3 regions of the Megasphaera intestinihominis genome follow, and region 1 is predicted to be linked to each of the others. Evidence: riboswitches for the same ligand, from Rfam matches in the RefSeq annotation. Region 1 holds a riboswitch; each other region holds the start of a gene.
The links. A riboswitch is a leader RNA that binds a small molecule or an ion and turns the genes downstream of it on or off. The one in region 1 is predicted to bind S-adenosylmethionine.
Positions count from the first base shown of each region.

Region 2: linked by a shared signal. The riboswitch ahead of cysK (cysteine synthase A) and the one ahead of WMO23_RS03605 (branched-chain amino acid transport system II carrier protein) in region 1 are both predicted to bind S-adenosylmethionine.
Region 3: linked by a shared signal. The riboswitch ahead of metK (methionine adenosyltransferase) and the one ahead of WMO23_RS03605 (branched-chain amino acid transport system II carrier protein) in region 1 are both predicted to bind S-adenosylmethionine.

Region 1 is NZ_JBBMEU010000014.1:6,841-12,594, forward strand. It holds gene WMO23_RS03590 (ADP-ribosylglycohydrolase family protein) at 1-769, shown strand, start outside; gene larE (ATP-dependent sacrificial sulfur transferase LarE) at 738-1,571, shown strand; gene nth (endonuclease III) at 1,573-2,205, shown strand; SAM riboswitch class I at 2,284-2,382, shown strand; gene WMO23_RS03605 (branched-chain amino acid transport system II carrier protein) at 2,479-3,801, shown strand; gene WMO23_RS03610 (aldehyde dehydrogenase family protein) at 3,944-5,356, shown strand; gene WMO23_RS03615 (NAD(P)-dependent malic enzyme) at 5,383-5,754, shown strand, end outside.
Region 2 is NZ_JBBMEU010000025.1:16,629-22,382, reverse strand. It holds gene WMO23_RS05505 (hypothetical protein) at 1-53, shown strand, start outside; gene WMO23_RS05500 (carbon starvation CstA family protein) at 347-2,044, shown strand; SAM riboswitch class I at 2,445-2,543, shown strand; gene cysK (cysteine synthase A) at 2,622-3,554, shown strand; gene WMO23_RS05490 (sulfate ABC transporter substrate-binding protein) at 3,587-4,633, shown strand; gene cysT (sulfate ABC transporter permease subunit CysT) at 4,646-5,491, shown strand; gene WMO23_RS05480 (sulfate ABC transporter permease) at 5,507-5,754, shown strand, end outside.
Region 3 is NZ_JBBMEU010000037.1:2,791-8,544, reverse strand. It holds gene priA (replication restart helicase PriA) at 1-1,965, opposite strand, end outside; gene metK (methionine adenosyltransferase) at 2,091-3,281, opposite strand; SAM riboswitch class I at 3,342-3,442, opposite strand; gene WMO23_RS07205 (hypothetical protein) at 3,579-4,841, shown strand; gene coaBC (bifunctional phosphopantothenoylcysteine decarboxylase/phosphopantothenate--cysteine ligase CoaBC) at 5,094-5,754, opposite strand, start outside.

The sequences.
Region 1 (5,754 bases):
TTTTCCTTTATTCGTTAAAAACAGCCGTTTTACCGATGATACGGTGACGACTGTAGCCGTAGCGGCAGCCCTGATGGAGGGGAAGGCATCCTGCTGCGGCTATATCGAACCCTTGCGGCGCCAGCTCCGCTACTGGTGCCGGAAATATCCCGACGCCGGTTTTGGCGGCCTGTTCCGCCGCTGGTTCCTGGCCGACGAGGCACCGGCTTACGGCAGCTATGGCAATGGGGCGGCTATGCGCGTCAGCCCGGCTGGCTGGATTGCCGATACTCTGGAGGAAGCCCAGGCGCTGGCAGAGCTGACAGCCGTCGTCAGCCATGACCATCCCCAAGCCATCAAGGGTGCCATTGCCGTGGCGTCGGCTATCTTCCTGGCCCGGCAGGGGAAGGAGAAAGAGGCGATTGCCGCATATCTGTGGTCGCATTTCTATGATCTGTCCCGGACACTGGCCCAGATACGGCCGTCTTATGGCTTTACCTGCACGACGGACGATAGTGTGCCAGAAGCCATCGAATGTTTCCTGGAAGGGACGGACTATGAAGATACGATCCGCAAGGCGATTTGGCTCAACGGCGATACGGATACGCAGGCAGCCATTGCCGGCAGCATTGCCGAAGCCTATTATGGCGTGCCCGATGCCTTGTGGCAGCAGGCCCTGCCATATGTCGGTGACGAAGAAATGAAGGGCGTCATTCGACAGTTCTATGAAAACTATATTGGTTCGAGGGGGAACTCTTTTGATTTCAACAGAGACAAGCAAGAAATATGAAAAACTCCAGCAGATCTTAAAGGACATGGGCAGTGTCGTCGTCGGCTTTTCCGGCGGCGTCGACAGCACCTTCCTGACCTATGCGGCTCACCAGGCTCTGGGGGACCGGGTCCTGGCCGTGACGGCCGTTTCGGCGACCCTGCCGGGCAGTGAAGCGGCTGATGCCAAGGCCATGGCCAAGGTCATCGGCGTCGAACACCGCCTGGCCCATTCGACGGAATTCGAGGACCCGGACTTCGTCCAGAATCCGCCAGATCGCTGCTATATCTGCAAGAAAATACGCTTTACGTCGCTCGTGGCCCTGGCCAAGGCCGAAGGCTATCAGTGGGTCGTCGACGGGGGGAATGTCGATGACCTCGGTGATTACCGGCCGGGTATGAAAGCCCTGCAGGAATTATCCGACGCCGTCCGCAGCCCGATGATCGAAGCAGGCCTGGCCAAGGCGGATATCCGGGCTTTGTCGAAGGAATTCGGCCTCCAGACCTGGAATAAGCAGAGCGCTGCCTGCCTGGCCAGCCGCGTCCCGTATGGCGTGGAACTGACGCCGCACCGCCTGGCTCAGATCGATGCGGCCGAAGCCGCCGTAGCGCCTTACGTCCAGGGGTCCCTGCGCGTCCGCTATCACGGCGATGTAGCCCGCATCGAAGTCGCCGTCGATGAAATCCCGTCGGTCCTGGCTCATCGGGAGGAAATCGTCCGGGCCATCAAGGATACGGGCTTTACGTACGTCACCCTCGATTTGGGCGGCTATGAAATGGGCAGCCTGAACGACGTAATCCATACTGATGAGGAAGTAAAGTGATATGGCTATTTCCAAGAAAGTAAAAGATGAAATGCTGCAGCGGTTCCAGGACCAGTATGGTATCATGAAACCGGCTCTGCACTATAATTCTCCTTTTGAATTGATGATTGCCGTCATCTTGTCGGCCCAATGTACGGATGAACGGGTCAATATCGTGACGGCCGGCATGTTCCCGGAATATAACACGCCGGAAAAGATGCTGACCCTGGGGACAGCGGGACTGGAAGAAAAGATACGGACCTGCGGCCTCTATCGCAGCAAGGCCAAGAATATCCTGGCCAACTGTGCCATCCTTTGTGAAAAATATCATGGCCAAGTGCCGCAGACTTTCGATGAGCTGGTGAAACTGCCCGGCGTCGGCCGCAAGACGGCCAATGTCCTGGTCAGTATCTTGTTCAATACGCCGGCCATTGCTGTCGATACCCACGTCTTCCGCGTGTCCAACCGTCTGCAGCTGGCCCAAGGGACGACGCCGCTGGAAGTCGAAAAGGGCCTGCAGAAGGCCATTCCCAAGGAATGGTGGAGCCGGGCCCATCATTGGCTCATCTGGCATGGCCGCCGGGTCTGCAAAGCCCGCAAGCCTTTATGCGACAACTGCTTTTTGGCTGACCTTTGTCCCAGTTGTCAGAAGTAAAACGTTAAATCAAAATAAATACATTGACAAGTCGTTAAAAATTTTATAAAATAACACCAATACAGACAAATTTCATAAGTTATATCGAGAGCAGCTGAGGGACGGGCCCGATGACGCTGCGGCAACCTGCCTAAGGTAAGGTGCCAATTCCTACAGGCTATTCCTGAAAGATATCATTATGACTGAGGCGCAGCTTGGAGGCAGCGCCTCTTTTCTTTTGGCGTATTATGTACTTATTTTCACATCATTCAATCATTCTTAGGGGGTATTTTCATGAACAACAACTCTTCTGGTGGCAAGGCTATCCGGGGGCTGGATGTGCTCATCCTGGGATTCGCCTTCTTTGCCACCTATTTTGGCGCCGGCAATTTGATTTTCCCGCCCCAGCTCGGTTTGAACAGCGGCAGCGATTTCCTGTCCGGCCTGGCTGGCCTGACCCTTTCGGGTATTTTTCTTCCTATCTTCACGCTCATCGTCATCGGCCTCAACGGCGACGTCCACTCCATTACTGAACGGGTAGGGAAGAATACGTATAACGTCCTCCTGGCAGCCCTCATGCTGGTCTGTACCTTCGTTTCCATTCCCCGTACGTGTGCGACGGCCATCCAGCTCGGCATCCAGGGCAACCTGCCGGCAGCACCGTTCATCCCGCTGGTCATCGCCTATTTCGTCATCAGCTTCTTCTTTGTTGCCGACCAGAACAACGTCATGGACCGCATGGGCAAATACCTGACGCCGCTCCTGGCCCTGATCCTGGTCATCGTCGCCTTCGTCGGCATCTTCAATCCCCTGGGGACACCCGTCGCTCCGGCTGTGGACCATCCCTTCGTCAATGCCTTCCTCGGCGGCTATAACACGGGTGACGTCCTGGTCAGCTTCATCATGGCAGCTGTCTTCATCAGCTCCATTTACGGCAAGGGCTATACGACCGTCGGCCAGCGCAATAAAGTGCTCATCTACTGTGGCATCGTTTCCTTCGTCCTGCTGCTCATCATTTACGGCAGCCTGCTCTACATGGGCGCCTGCGTCAGCGGTGACTATGCGCAGAACATCGGCCGTGCGGAACTCCTGGTCGCCATCATCCAGCGCGTCGGCACGTGGGTCATGGTTCCCATGGGCATCGCCGTCGTCCTGGCCTGCCTGACGACAGCCATCGGTCAGATTGCCGCCGTTGCCGAATTCACCAGCACGGCTACGGGCAACCGCATCAGCTATAAGCAAGTCGCCGTCGCCTGCTGCATCTTGTCGGCCCTGACGGCCCTCCTCGGCGTCGACGGTATCGTCACCTACATCGGCTGGATTTTCGGCGTCTGCTATCCGCCGTGCCTGGCCCTCCTGGTCCTGGGCATCATCGGCCGCTTCATGCCCAACAACGGTGCTTACAAAGGCTCTGTCTACCTGGTCACGCTCTTCGCCCTTTTGGAATCCCTGCCGGGTCTGAGCAGCCTGGGCTTTGCTAAAGCCATCGTCGCCGCTACGCCCCTGTCCACATACGGTTTCGGCTGGATCGTCCCCTTTATCATCGGCCTCATCGGCGGCTCCATCATCGGCCATTTCGTATCCGCCTCAGAACCCGTAGAAGCCGAAGCGAAATAAGATAGTTTGTGGTATGGAGTCTGTAGGGGGCGCCACTAAAAATAGACTGCCTTTTAGGCAGTCTATTTTTTTCCCCGACTTGCATAATCAATGACTTATCTCTATAATTAAAGAATAATCTCGAGTAAAAGGGGGTAATTTCATGGATTTGAAAAAACTATATATCGATGGCCAGTGGGTTGCGCCCTTGTCTGGCCAATATATTGACGTAGAAAATCCGGCGACGAAAGAAATCTTCGCCACTGTCGCCGCGGCTGGTGCCGATGATGTCGCTGCCGCTGCCCAGGCGGCTGCCAAAGCTTTCCCGGCCTGGTCGGCTATGCCGCTGGAAGACCGCATCACCTTCATGAAGAACCTGCTGGTCCAGATGATCAGATTGGAACCGCAGTTCGTCGACGCCGTCGTCAAGGAATTAGGGGCGCCTGTAGCCTTTGCCAGGACCAACCATATTGGCTACCAGTTCGTGCGGACCCAGTCGTATATCGACTTGGCACCGGAATTGCCACTGGTCGAACATCTGTCCCAATCCGTCGTCTACCGCCGGCCTTTGGGTGTCATCGGCTGTATCACGCCGTGGAATTATCCTTTAGGGCAGATTATCCAGAAAGTCGTACCGGCCTTGCTCGTCGGGGCGACAGTCGTCCTCAAGCCGAGTCAGCACACGCCGGTGACGGCGTACTACCTGGCCGAAGCCTTTGACCAGGCCGGTTTCCCCAAAGGCGTCTTCAATCTCGTCGCCGGCCGGGGCAGCCAGGTCGGCAATGCCATCTGCGACGACCCGAATATCGCCATGGTATCCTTTACGGGGTCGACGGCAGCCGGCATCAAGGTATCTCAGCGCGCCTTAGCTTCGATGAAGCGCATCAGTATGGAACTGGGCGGCAAGTCGCCTTTCGTCCTCTTGAAGGGGGCGGACTACGAAAAGGCTATCCGCATGTGCTTCAATTCCATTTTCCTCAACAGTGGCCAGACCTGTACGGCCCTGTCGCGCCTGATCATCCCGCGGGATGACAAGGAACAGATTGAACAGCTCATGCTGAAGATACTGCCGGAATATACCGTAGGCGACCCGGCTCTGGAAACGACGAAAATCGGTCCTGTCGCATCGTATGACCAGTGGCAGACCGTCGATGCCTACATCGCCAAGGGCCTGGAAGAAGGGGCGACACTTCTGGCTGGCGGCCGTCCGGATGCGCCGGACCACGGTTACTATGTCAAGCCTGTCATCTTTACGGACGTAACCAATGACATGACCATTGCCCGCGAAGAAATCTTCGGCCCCGTCCTCAGCGTCATCGCTTATGATACCGCCGACGAAGCCCTGGCCATTGCCAACGATACGCCTTATGGCCTCAACGCTGCCGTCTGGGGACCGGACAAGGAAGAAGCCTCGAAGGTGGCAGCAGCCGTTTTGTCGGGCAACGTCTACGTCAACGACAGCCCGCGCGACGTCACAGCGCCTTTCGGCGGTTTTAAGGACAGTGGTATCGGCCGTGAAGGCGGCAAAGATGGGATGTTGGAATTTACAGAACCCCAGGCCATTTTTTATGCATAAACAGTTATAGGAGGAGTTTTAGCGTCATGAATTTCGATGAAGAAGCCATGAAAATCCGCCGCGGCAAACACGGCGTTATTGAAACCATTCCCCGGGAAGTCCTCAAGACCCACGACGACCTGAGTATTCTCTATACGCCTGGCGTTGCCCAGCCGTGCCGGGAAATCACTAAGGACCCGGATTTGTCTTTCGATTTGACCTGCCGTGGCAATATGATCGCCGTCGTATCGGACGGGACCCGTGTCCTCGGCCTGGGCGACATCGGCCCGGAAGCTGCCATGCCGGTCATGGAAGGGAAATCCATCCTGTTCAAGGTATTTGGCGGCGTCAATGCCGTTCCTATCTGCCTGGATACAAAGGACCCAAAAGAATTCATCGAAACCGTGAAGCGCCTGCAG
Region 2 (5,754 bases), on a different contig from region 1:
CCCAGCACCGTCAGGCCAGCCAGACGAGCCAGGCCAGCGTATCCGGGCACTGAGGATGAAAAAAACTGAAATCCATAAAATATAAATAATTGTCACATTGACATGTAATATGTTAAAGGGATTAAACGAAATCATAACGTTTAATCTCTTTTTTATTCTTAAAAAATATAAGTAAAACGCCGACGATGACTTCATAGTATATTTGACAGGCCCTTTTAATCGTGTTATACCGTACACATGCGCAGAAGCGAAGATGTATTTTATGGCATTCATTTTTATTTACCTTAACATCTTCAGCTCCTCCGCACAGATCCATTTGTTTTTTTTGAGTATAGGAGGAATTTCTATGAATGGTGTTGTTTTAGTCACTTGTGCTATCGTCATCCTGGCGGTAGCCTATCGGTTCTATGGCAAGTGGCTGGCTAAGACGTGGGGCATCGACCCCAACGCCCTGACGCCGGCCCATCGCCTGGAAGATGGCCAGGATTATACGCCGTCTTCTAAGTTCACGGTCTTTGCCAATCAGTTCTCGTCCATCACCGGTGCCGGCCCCGTCACGGGCCCGATCATCGCCGCTGCCTACGGCTGGCTGCCGGCTTTCTTATGGCTCATGATCGGCGGCGTCTTCTTCGGTGCCGTCCAGGACTTCGCAGCCCTCTACGCATCCATGAAGAATGACGGCAAATCCATGGGCGTCCTCATCGAAAAGTACATCGGCACGACGGGCCGCCGCCTGTTCCTGCTCTTCTGCTGGGTCTTCAGCCTGCTGGTCATCGCCGCTTTCGGCGATATCGTCGCTACGACGTTCAATGGCTTTGCCAAGGATGGATCCATGGTCCTGCCCAATGCGGCTGCCGCTTCCATTTCCATGCTGTTCATCTTCGTCGCCATTGCCTTTGGCCTGTTCATCAAGAAGTTCAATCCCAGTGAAAAAGTACGCTTCGTCATCGCCATCGTCCTCTTGATCGCCATGCTCTATGTCGGCATCGACCTGCCGATTTACCTGGACCGCATGACCTGGCTGTACATCATCTTCGCTTATATTTTCTTTGCTTCCATCATGCCCATGTGGCTCCTGAAACAGCCGCGCGACTACATCAGCGCCTTCCTGCTGCTCATGATGATCGCCGGCGGCGTCATCGGTATCTTCATCGCCCAGCCGACGCTGAATATGCCGGCCTTCACGTCCTTCTCGGTCGGCGGCAAGGATTTGTTCCCAATCCTGTTCATCACCATCGCCTGCGGTGCCGTTTCCGGCTTCCACAGCCTCGTTTCGTCCGGTACGTCGTCGAAGACCCTGGATAAGGAACAGGATTCGGTCTTTGTCGGCTACGGTTCCATGTGCGTCGAATCGGTCTTAGGCGTCGTTTCCCTGGTCATCGCCTGCGCTGCCGCTTCCAACGGCCACGTCGCTTCGGGCACGCCGTTCCAGATCTTCTCCGGCGCCGTCGCTGGTTTCTTCACCATGTTCGGCCTGTCCCAGACGGCAGCTGCCTGCATCATGACCATGTGCGTATCGGCCCTGGCCCTGACGACCCTCGATGCCGTCGGCCGTATCGGCCGTATGTCCTTCCAGGAACTGTTCAGCGTCGATGAAGGACAGGAAATGAACACGATCCAGAAAATCTGCGTCAATAAGTATTTTGCTACGGTCATCACCTTGTTCTTCGGCTTCCTGCTCTGCTTAGGCGGCTACATGAACATCTGGCCTCTCTTCGGCTCGGCCAACCAGCTGCTGTCGGCCATGGTCCTCATCTGCCTGACGGTCTTCCTCAAGACGACAGGCCGCAAGAGCTTCATGCTCTACATCCCCATGGTCGTCATGTTCTGCGTTACCATGACAGCCCTCGTCGAATCGGCTTATGCCCTGATCATCAAGATTGCCTCGGGTAACTGGTCGTTCCTCATCGAAGGACTGCAGTTCGTCCTGGCCATCGCCCTCATGGTCCTGGCCATCTCCATCGTCTACTACTGCGGCAAAGAACTCGTCCACGCCGACAACAAAACGGCCCATCACGACGCCCAGCCCACGGCGACGCATTGAGGGTGTCAGCAGTCAGCAGTTAGCGGTCAGTAGTTAGCAGTTAGCAGCTAGGGGTTAGGGGTTAGCTGTTAGACACTAACGGCTAATCCCTAAAAAGGGCCTGCTGTATATACAACAAGCCCTTTTTACTTATAAAAAAATATAATTTATAAAGTTAAATTCCTATCTAAAGCCATAGGTATAACGTTTACATTGTAAAATATGAAAGTTTTTGCTTAAAATCCCTTGACAATATACTCTGTAAAGTGTACACTCTTGGTAACGTTTCCGATAGGAAGCTATTCATTTTAGTCATCAAAGAGGTATGTTATCATGGGGTACTTAAAAAATTTGACCATCATGTGTTGTATGATATGATCGTATTGTACAACCATTCATAAGGACAATACAATACGAAACCTATTCATCCAGAGCAGCTGAGGGACTGGCCCGATGACGCTGCGGCAACCTACGTAGGTAAGGTGCCAATTCCAGCAGGAAATAACCTGGCAGATGAAGTCATGGGCATACGTCTATTTATAGCGCCATCTGCATCAGCAGGCGGCGCTTTTCTTTTTGCCAAAAAGGAGCTGAGTACATGGAGCATGTGGCAACGTATTTGACAGAGCTGATTGGCAACACGCCGCTCTTGGAACTGACTCATTGGCAGGCTCGGCACGGCCTCAAGGCCCGCGTCCTGGCCAAGCTGGAGTACATGAACCCCTTGGGCAGCGTCAAGGACCGCGTAGCGGCAGCCATGATCGACGAAGGGATACGGCAGGGGAAGATCAACAAAGATACGGTCATCATCGAACCGACGAGCGGCAATACCGGCATCGGCCTGGCCCTGGTCGCCGCCGTGAAGGGCCTGCACCTGATCTTGACCATGCCCGATACGATGAGCCTGGAACGGCGTAAGATCGTGTCGGCCCTGGGGGCGGAAATCGTGCTGACACCGGGCATCGAGGGGATGCGCGGCAGCATCGGCAAAGCCGAAGAATTGAGGGATTCTTACGGCAATGCCTTCATTCCCCAGCAGTTCGACAATCCGGCCAATCCGGCCATCCACCGCCAGACGACGGCGGAAGAAATCTGGCGCGACACGGACGGCAAGGTAGATATCTTCATTTCGTCCGTCGGCACAGGCGGCACCATCACCGGTACGGCCCAGGGCCTGAAAGGCCATAAGCCGGACGTCCAGATCGTCGCCGTCGAGCCGAAAGATTCCGCCGTCCTGCACGGCGGCCGGCCGGGCCCGCACGCCATTCAGGGGATTGGCGCCGGGTTCATCCCGAAAGTTTTGGATATATCTCTCGTAGATGATGTGATCGACGTATCCAATGAGGACGCCTACGGCCGGGCCAGGGAAGTCGCCAAGACCGACGGCCTTTTGGTCGGCATTTCGTCCGGTGCGTCGCTGCAGGCGGCCCTGGAACTGGCCAGCCGGCCGGAAAACGAAGGCAAGACTATCGTCGTCCTCCTGCCGGATGGCGGCGAACGCTATTTATCGACGGCTTTATTTGAGGGGTAAGGAATCTAAGCCGGTATAGAGGGGGAAAGAAAATGAACAAGAAGCGCATCATAGCTATACTGGCTTTTTCGGCGGCACTCGCCGTCGCCGGGGCCCTGGCTGGCTGCGGACGCAGCGATGACGCCGGGGGCGGCGGCACGATGACGCTGACCAATGTCTCGTATGATCCAACCCGTGAGTTATATAAAGAATACAATGAATTATTCCAGCAGCACTATCGTGAGACGACAGGCAAGGATATCCGCATCATCCAGTCCCATGGCGGATCGGGCAGTCAGGCCCGGTCGGTCATCGAAGGCAGCAAGGCCGATGTCGTGACCCTGGCCCTGGCCCACGATGTGTCGCTCATCGAAAGGGCCGGCCTCATCCATGAAGGCTGGCAGGGGGATTTCGCCAACGATTCGGCGCCGTACACGTCGACCATCGTCTTCCTGGTCCGCAAGGGGAACCCGAAAGGGATACGCGACTGGGACGACCTGGTAAAGCCCGGCGTGAGCGTCATTACGCCGGACCCGAAGAGCAGCGGCGGCGCCTGCTGGAACTTCCTGGCCGCCTGGAGCTGGGGCCTTGACCATTTCGGGGGAAATGAAATCAAGACCCGGGCCTTCATGACCGACTTGTACCGCAATGTGACGGTCATGGATTCCGGCGCCCGCGGCTCGACGACGACCTTTGTCGAAAACGGACAAGGTGACGTCCTTATCGCCTGGGAAAACGAAGCGCTTTATTCGATGCGCGAATATCCCGATAAGTTCGACCTCGTCGTGCCCAGCATCAGTATCCTGGCCCAGCCCAGCGTGGCTGTCGTCGACCGCCTGGCCCGGCGCAAGGGTCATGAAGAGGCGGCTCATGAATACCTGGCCTACCTCTATTCCGATGAGGCCCAGGAACTGGCCGCCAAGAACGGTTTCCGGCCGTCTAATCCGGATATCCTCCGGCGTTATGCCGACCGCTTCGATCTCAAGGTCAAGCTGACCAAGATCAGCGATTTCGGCGGCTGGGAGGCTGCGTATGTTAAATTTTTCAACGACGACGCCTTGTTCGATAAGATCATGGCCGACGTCAACGGCGATGCATAGGAGGGGAGCCGGATGAAACACTTTTTTGCCCGTTCCGGCGGGCGCAATCAGATTATTCCCGGCTTCGGCCTGTCCATGGGCATGACCCTTACCATGTTGTCCCTGCTCATCCTCATCCCGCTGGCGTCGGTCCTGGCGCACTCCCTGCAGCTGACGGCCAATGACTATGCCAAGCTCATCACCAACAGCGGCATCCGCAACGCCTTCATCACCAGCATTTCCTGTTCTGTCCTAGCGGCTTTGGTCAACTGCGTCTTTGGCTTCATCCTGGCCTGGGTCCTGGTCCGCTACGATTTCTTCGGGAAACGTCTCTTGAACGGCGTCATCGAACTGCCCTTTGCCTTGCCGACGGCTGTCGCCGGCATCACCCTTTCCAAGCTCTATTCCGATACGGGCTTCTTCGGAAGTTTCTTTGCCAGCTATGGCATCCAGATCGCCTATACCAAGATCGGCCTGACCATCGCCATGGTCTTCGTCGGCATCCCGTTCGTCGTCCGCTCGATCCAGCCGGTCCTGGAGAAGCTCGACCCGACGTATGAAGAAGCGGGCAGCATGCTCGGCGCGTCGCAGTTCACCATTTTCCGGCGCATCATCTTCCCGGAACTGCGGCCGGCTCTGTTGACGGGCTTCGGCCTGGCTTTTGCCCGGGGCCTCGGCGAATACGGCAGCGTCATCTACATTTCTGGCAACAGTGCCAAGCATCATACGCAGGTCGTTTCTTACGTCATCATGCAGAAGCTCAATTACGTCGATTACGCCAGCGCCACGGCCATCGCCCTGGCCATGCTGGTCATCGCCTTTGTCACACTGTTTTCTATCAATATGATCCAGGTCCATCAGGCCCGGCGCGTCCAGTAGAGGAGGGGAGCCATTATGAAACACAGTAAGACGGAAATCGCCTTGCTCACGATCAGCGTCGTCTTCATCGTGGTCATGCTCATCGTTCCCCTCGTGTCGGTCCTCACCAACTCGCTGGCCGAAGGCTGGGACTTTTACGTACAAGCCCTGACGACGCCATACGTCCTGTCGGCCCTGCGCCTGACCCTGATCGCCACGGTCGCCGCCGTCATCGTCAATACTATCGTCGGCCTCGGTGCGGCCTGGGCTATTTCCAAATTCGA
Region 3 (5,754 bases), on a different contig from region 1:
GACGCGCCCCGGGATATCACCGCGGCCAGCCCTGCCAGCCGCCTGGGTCAGGAGCTGGAAGGTCCGTTCCCCAGCCCAGTAGGCCGGGATATTGAGCAGGCTGTCGGCCGATAAGATGCCGACGGCGCTGACGCCGGGGAAATCGTGGCCTTTGGCGACCATCTGAGTCCCCAGGAGGATGTCATATTCATGACGGCGGAAAGCTTCGATGATACGGTCGCCGCTGTGCTTGCGGCTGGTCGTATCCTGGTCGAGGCGGATGATGCGCGCCGACGGCAGGAGTTCGTGGAGCTGCTGTTCCACTTTTTCCGTGCCGCTGCCAAAGAATTTGATGTATTTGCTGCCACATGACGGACAGACCGTCGGCACGGGCTTTTCGGCATCGCAGTAATGGCAGCGCAGGTGGGCGGCCTGACGATGGTAGACCATGGCCACGTCGCACGTATCGCATTTGACGACGTAGCCGCACTTGCGGCACATAACGAATGTCGAGAAGCCGCGGCGGTTGAGAAGGATGATGGCCTGCTGCCGGGCTGCCAGTGTCTCTTCCAGGAGATTCAATAAGCAATCGGAAACGACGCGGTAATTCCCGCGGGCCAATTCATCGCGCATGTCGACGACCTGGACCGAAGGCAGGGGCCGCTGGCCGACGCGCTCTGTCAGCTCGACCAGGACATAATCGCCCTGCAGGGCCTTATAGTAGTCGCCCAGCGCCGGCGTGGCACTGCCAAGAATTACGGGGCAGCCGTAGTACGCAGCCCGCTGGCGGGTCACGGCGACGGCATGATAGCGCGGCGCTTCGTCCTGCTTATACGAACTGTCATGGGCTTCGTCGACGATGAACAGGCCGATGGACTGGGCCGCCGTAAAGACAGCCGACCGGGCACCGATACAGATATGACTCGTCCCGTTCTGCATACGCAGCCAGTTGTTGCGCTTCTCACCCTGGGAAAGCTGGCTGTGCATGACGACGACATCGTCGCCGAAGCGGCGCAGGAAACGGCGGACGATTTGCCCGGTCAGGGCGATTTCCGGCACTAAAACGACGACCTGCCGGCCTTCTTTCAGGACCTGGCTGGCCAGCTGCATGTAGACTTCGGTCTTGCCACTGCCGGTGATGCCGTGGAGGACGTAGGTTTTTCCTTGTTCATCGCTTCCGATAACTTTAACTGCCTGGCGTTGTTCCGGTGTCAGCGTAAAGGGAGCATCGCCAGAAAGGGTCGGCAGGATATTCGTCGTCCTGGCCGGCCGCTGGCTCCAGCGGGCCAGGCCTGTCGCACAGAGACGGCGCATGAGGTCGCGGCTGTAGCCCTGGCCCTGCCAATAGGAAACGGCCCCTTCCCCCTTCTCTTTCAAGGCCTGGAGCAGTTCCTGCTGGCGCCGCCGGCCGTGGAGGATGTCTTCGTCATCATCGTGGACGAAGGAAAGCCAGTCTTCCATCTTGTCGGCAATCTGGTTCTTGTAATAAGTCCGGCTGGTCAGGACCTGGCGGGCCAGGGCCGTTTCGACGAGGTCCCTGCCGAAGCGGCGGACAAGGCTGCCCTTTTCACGGCTCCCCTTGTCGGCGACATAGGCCTGGAGCTGCCGCCCTTCAGGACTCACAGGCGCAGCCGGGCCGACGGACAAGATTTCCTGGCGGACCAGGCCCTTCTTGTCGATCATGAACAGGCGCAGGGCTTCGGAAAGGTTGCAGACATAGTAGTCGCGGATCCAGATGGCCGTGCGGATCATTTCTTCCTGGAAGCCGGTCTGCGTCGAAAGCAGGCCTTCGACGGGCTTCAGTGTGAAATCGGCCGGTTCGTCCAGCTGTTCATGGAGGGCGACGACGATGCCCTCTTCCCGGCGATGACCAAAGGGCACGAGGACGCGGCTGCCGACGCGGACGGCCAGACCATCGGGAACGGTATAGGAAAAAGTCTGCTGCAGCCGTTTCGCCGTCGTATTGATGATGATTTCAGCAATCAAAAGGACACCTCCTTTGTATGGGGCTGTCGCACTAAAAAACTACAAACTGCAAACTCAATACCCAAAAAGAGGCTGTCTTAATGGGACAGCCTCTTTTCTGGATGTTCAGTTTATCGAACCGCCTCTTATAAGCCGGCTTCTTTGCGGAGCGTTTCGGCTTTGTCTGTCTTTTCCCAAGGCAGGTCGAGGTCGTTGCGGCCGAAGTGGCCATAGGCAGCGGTCTGTTTGTAAATCGGGCGCTGCAAGTCGAGCATGGCGATGATGCCAGCCGGACGAAGGTCGAAGTTCTTTTCGATGAGTTCGACGATCTTTTCGTTCGGGACTTTGCCCGTACCGAAGGTTTCGACGTGGATGGAAACCGGGCGGGCTACGCCGATGGCATAAGCCAGCTGGATTTCGCATTTATCGGCCAGGCCGGCAGCGACGACGTTCTTGGCGACGTAACGGGCTGCATAAGCGGCCGAGCGGTCGACTTTTGTGGGGTCCTTGCCGGAGAAGGCACCGCCGCCATGACGAGCCATGCCGCCATAGGTATCGACGATGATCTTACGGCCTGTGAGGCCCGAATCGCCCTGAGGACCGCCGATGACGAAACGGCCAGTCGGATTGATGAAGAGTTTCGTCTTGTCGTCGAACAAGCCTTCCGGCAGTTCCGGTTTGATGACGAATTCGAGGAGGTCGCTTTCGATCTGTTCGCGGCCGACTTCGGGGCTGTGCTGTGCCGAAATGACGATCGTATCGATGCGGACCGGTTTGCCGTCTTCATATTCGACAGTGACCTGGGTCTTGCCATCGGGACGGAGATACGGCAGTGTGCCGTCTTTGCGGACTTTGGCCAGGCGGCGTGCCAGGCGGTGTGCCAGGGAAATCGGCAGCGGCATGTAGTCGTCCGTTTCGTTGGTAGCATAGCCGAACATCATGCCCTGGTCGCCAGCGCCGATAGTATCGAACTTATCCGTATTGCCTTCTTTCTTTTCCAAGGCATCGTCGACGCCCATAGCGATGTCCGGGGACTGTTCGTCCAGGGAAACGAGGACGCCGCAAGTGTCGCAGTCAAAACCATATTTAGCGCGGGTATAGCCGATGTCACGAATCGTTTCGCGGACGATGTGCGGGATATCGACGTAGCACGTCGTAGAAATTTCACCGACGACATGTACCATACCAGTCGTTACCAGGGTTTCGCAAGCAACGCGAGCGTTTTTATCTTTTGCGAGAATGGCATCCAAAATGCTGTCCGAAATCTGGTCAGCCATTTTATCGGGATGGCCTTCGGTGACGGATTCGGATGTAAAGAATTCACGATTTTTTGCCATGAGTGATCCTCCTTAAAAAAAAATTCCCCTCATCCATGACTTCATGAGAGGGGCTTCTAATCCCCATCTGCCAGTATATCACTGCTGGAATTAGCACCTTTCATAGCTGAAGGTTGCTGCGACATCACAGGGCCAGTCCCTCCGTCGTCTCTTGATGGTTCTTTATTTGGTTTGCTCATCCATTATAATTCAAGTCCGCCTATTTTGCAAGTGTTTTTTATGCCTAAAAAACATTGTCTACTAGACGTTGCCCTATAGGCAGGGTTATAATGGAGAAGATAGAAAGGATGATTAGATATGACCAAATTGCGGCCTAGAGATATATTCTTCAACGACCCTTATTTTGATTATGCAACCTGCAGCAAGCCCGGCGACCTGCGGCTGGCCAAGCGGGTAGAAGTATTCGGCAAATGGTACAAGACCCCGAGCCTGGTGACGACCCTTCTTTCCCAGGAACGGCTGACCTTCAGCCGCCACACCGGCACAGACCAGGAAGACGCCTTGGTACTGCGCATCTACGAACGGACGGCCGACCGGCTGCTCATCAATACGTATTATACGTCCAAACAGAACCCGGAAGAAATCTACGCCGGCACGATCCACCTCGAACGCTACGATATGGCGCAGACTATGGAATCTTTTTCCTATATGGGCATCATCGACCTGCTCATGCTCCAGACGGACAGTCAGATTCTCGGCTTGACCGACGTCTTTGAAGACGTGCAGATGGCCAAGCACGCGGCAGCCCATGCCCTGGGCATCTATCTCATGGTCATCTGCGACCAGCCCTGGTCCGACGAAGCCGTCACTGGCGGCCAGGAAACGCCGGCCATGATGATGGGCAAAGAAAAAGAAGAACTTCAGCAGCTGCGGGAAGAAAAAGCCCAGATGGACGCCGACCGGGAAGAACTCCTGCGCCTGCGCCTGGAAGCCAAGAACCGCACGGCCGTCCTTTCTGAACTGGAACGGCTGCGCCAGGAACTCGATGCGGAAAGGACGGGCCGCGAACAGGACCGCAAACAGTATGAAGACCGTATCCGCAAGCAGGAACAGTATATCGAAAAGATAAAGGAAACGGCATCCAGCCAGATTGCCGAACTCCTGGCCCTGCGCAAGGAACTCAACAAGCGCCAGGTGCGGCCGGATATGACCAAAGGCCAGGCGCCGCGGAAAGTGACGCCCCAGGAAGCGTCGCGTTCCGTCCGGGACCCGGAAGACCGCGGCCTGGACCTGCCCTCCTTCATGACCCAGCGCGATTATACGCGCCAGCTGGACCGCTTCCTCACGGGCCGTCAGATAGCCCTGGCCGGCGGCGATCCCGACTGGCAGCGCCGCATCCAGCGCCGTTTCGGTGCCGTCCTCCTCATCAGCGGCCAGCCGGGCGATGACCGGATGCTGAAAGAAGCGTCCCTCTTAGTCGTCAACCTGGAAGACGGCAAGACGCCCCTCGTCCGCTGGGCCATTACGGAAGCCAAAGAAAATAACTGCCCCATCCTCTCCGTCGGCCCGACCAACCTCAACGGCTTCGCCAAAGCCATCGTAGGGCGGGTTAGTGGTTAGTGGCTCGTGGTTCGTGATTAAAAAAACATACTATTAAGCCCGAATGGGCTATGATCGAATATCACAGCGGGACGCCTTCCAGGCGTCCCCTACGCACAAGGCCACGGGCCGTGTATTTTTTTGTGATCGGCCCATAGTTTGTAAAGATACTTTTAAAGTTAAATTCATTTGCTAACTGCTAACAGCTAGCTGCTGACTGCTAAAAAGGACTGTCGCACATGCGACAGTCCTTTTTCTGCAAACTCCCTGCTATCAACTATTCTTTTTCGCCATAATGGCAGCCGCGCGGGCTACGATGATGGCAGCGAGTTCGTCTTTATCCATTTTTTCTAATTTTTCCATAGAGCCGTCCGGGAAAAGCAGGGTGGCGATGTTGGTCGTCCCTTTGAAGCCGGCTCCTTCGGCACTGACGTCGTTGGCGACGAGCATGTCGAGGTTCTTCTTCTTGAGCTTCTTCGTGCCGTATTCGATGACATTCGTCGTTTCGGCAGCAAAGCCGACCAGGGTCTGATGGGTCTTGCGCTGGCCCAGGCCATAGAGGATATCCGGGTTCTTGGCCATTTCGATGGTCAGGGTATCGTCGTTTTTCTTGATCTTGTTTTCCGCCGGATGGGCCGAACGGTAATCGGCGACAGCTGCGGCTTTGATGACCAGGTCGCAGTCGTCATAATAGGAATCGACGGCAGCTTTCATGTCACGCGTACTGCCGACATCAATGCGGCGGGCCAGGCCTACAGGTGTCTTGAGGTTATCCGTCGTCCCGGCGACGAGGGTGACTTCAGCACCGGCCATGACGGCAGCCTTGGCGATGGCAAAGCCCATGCGGCCGCTGGAATGATTGCCGATGAAGCGGACCGGGTCGATAGGTTCCCGCGTGCCGCCAGCCGTGACGATGACCTTTTTCCCTTTCAGG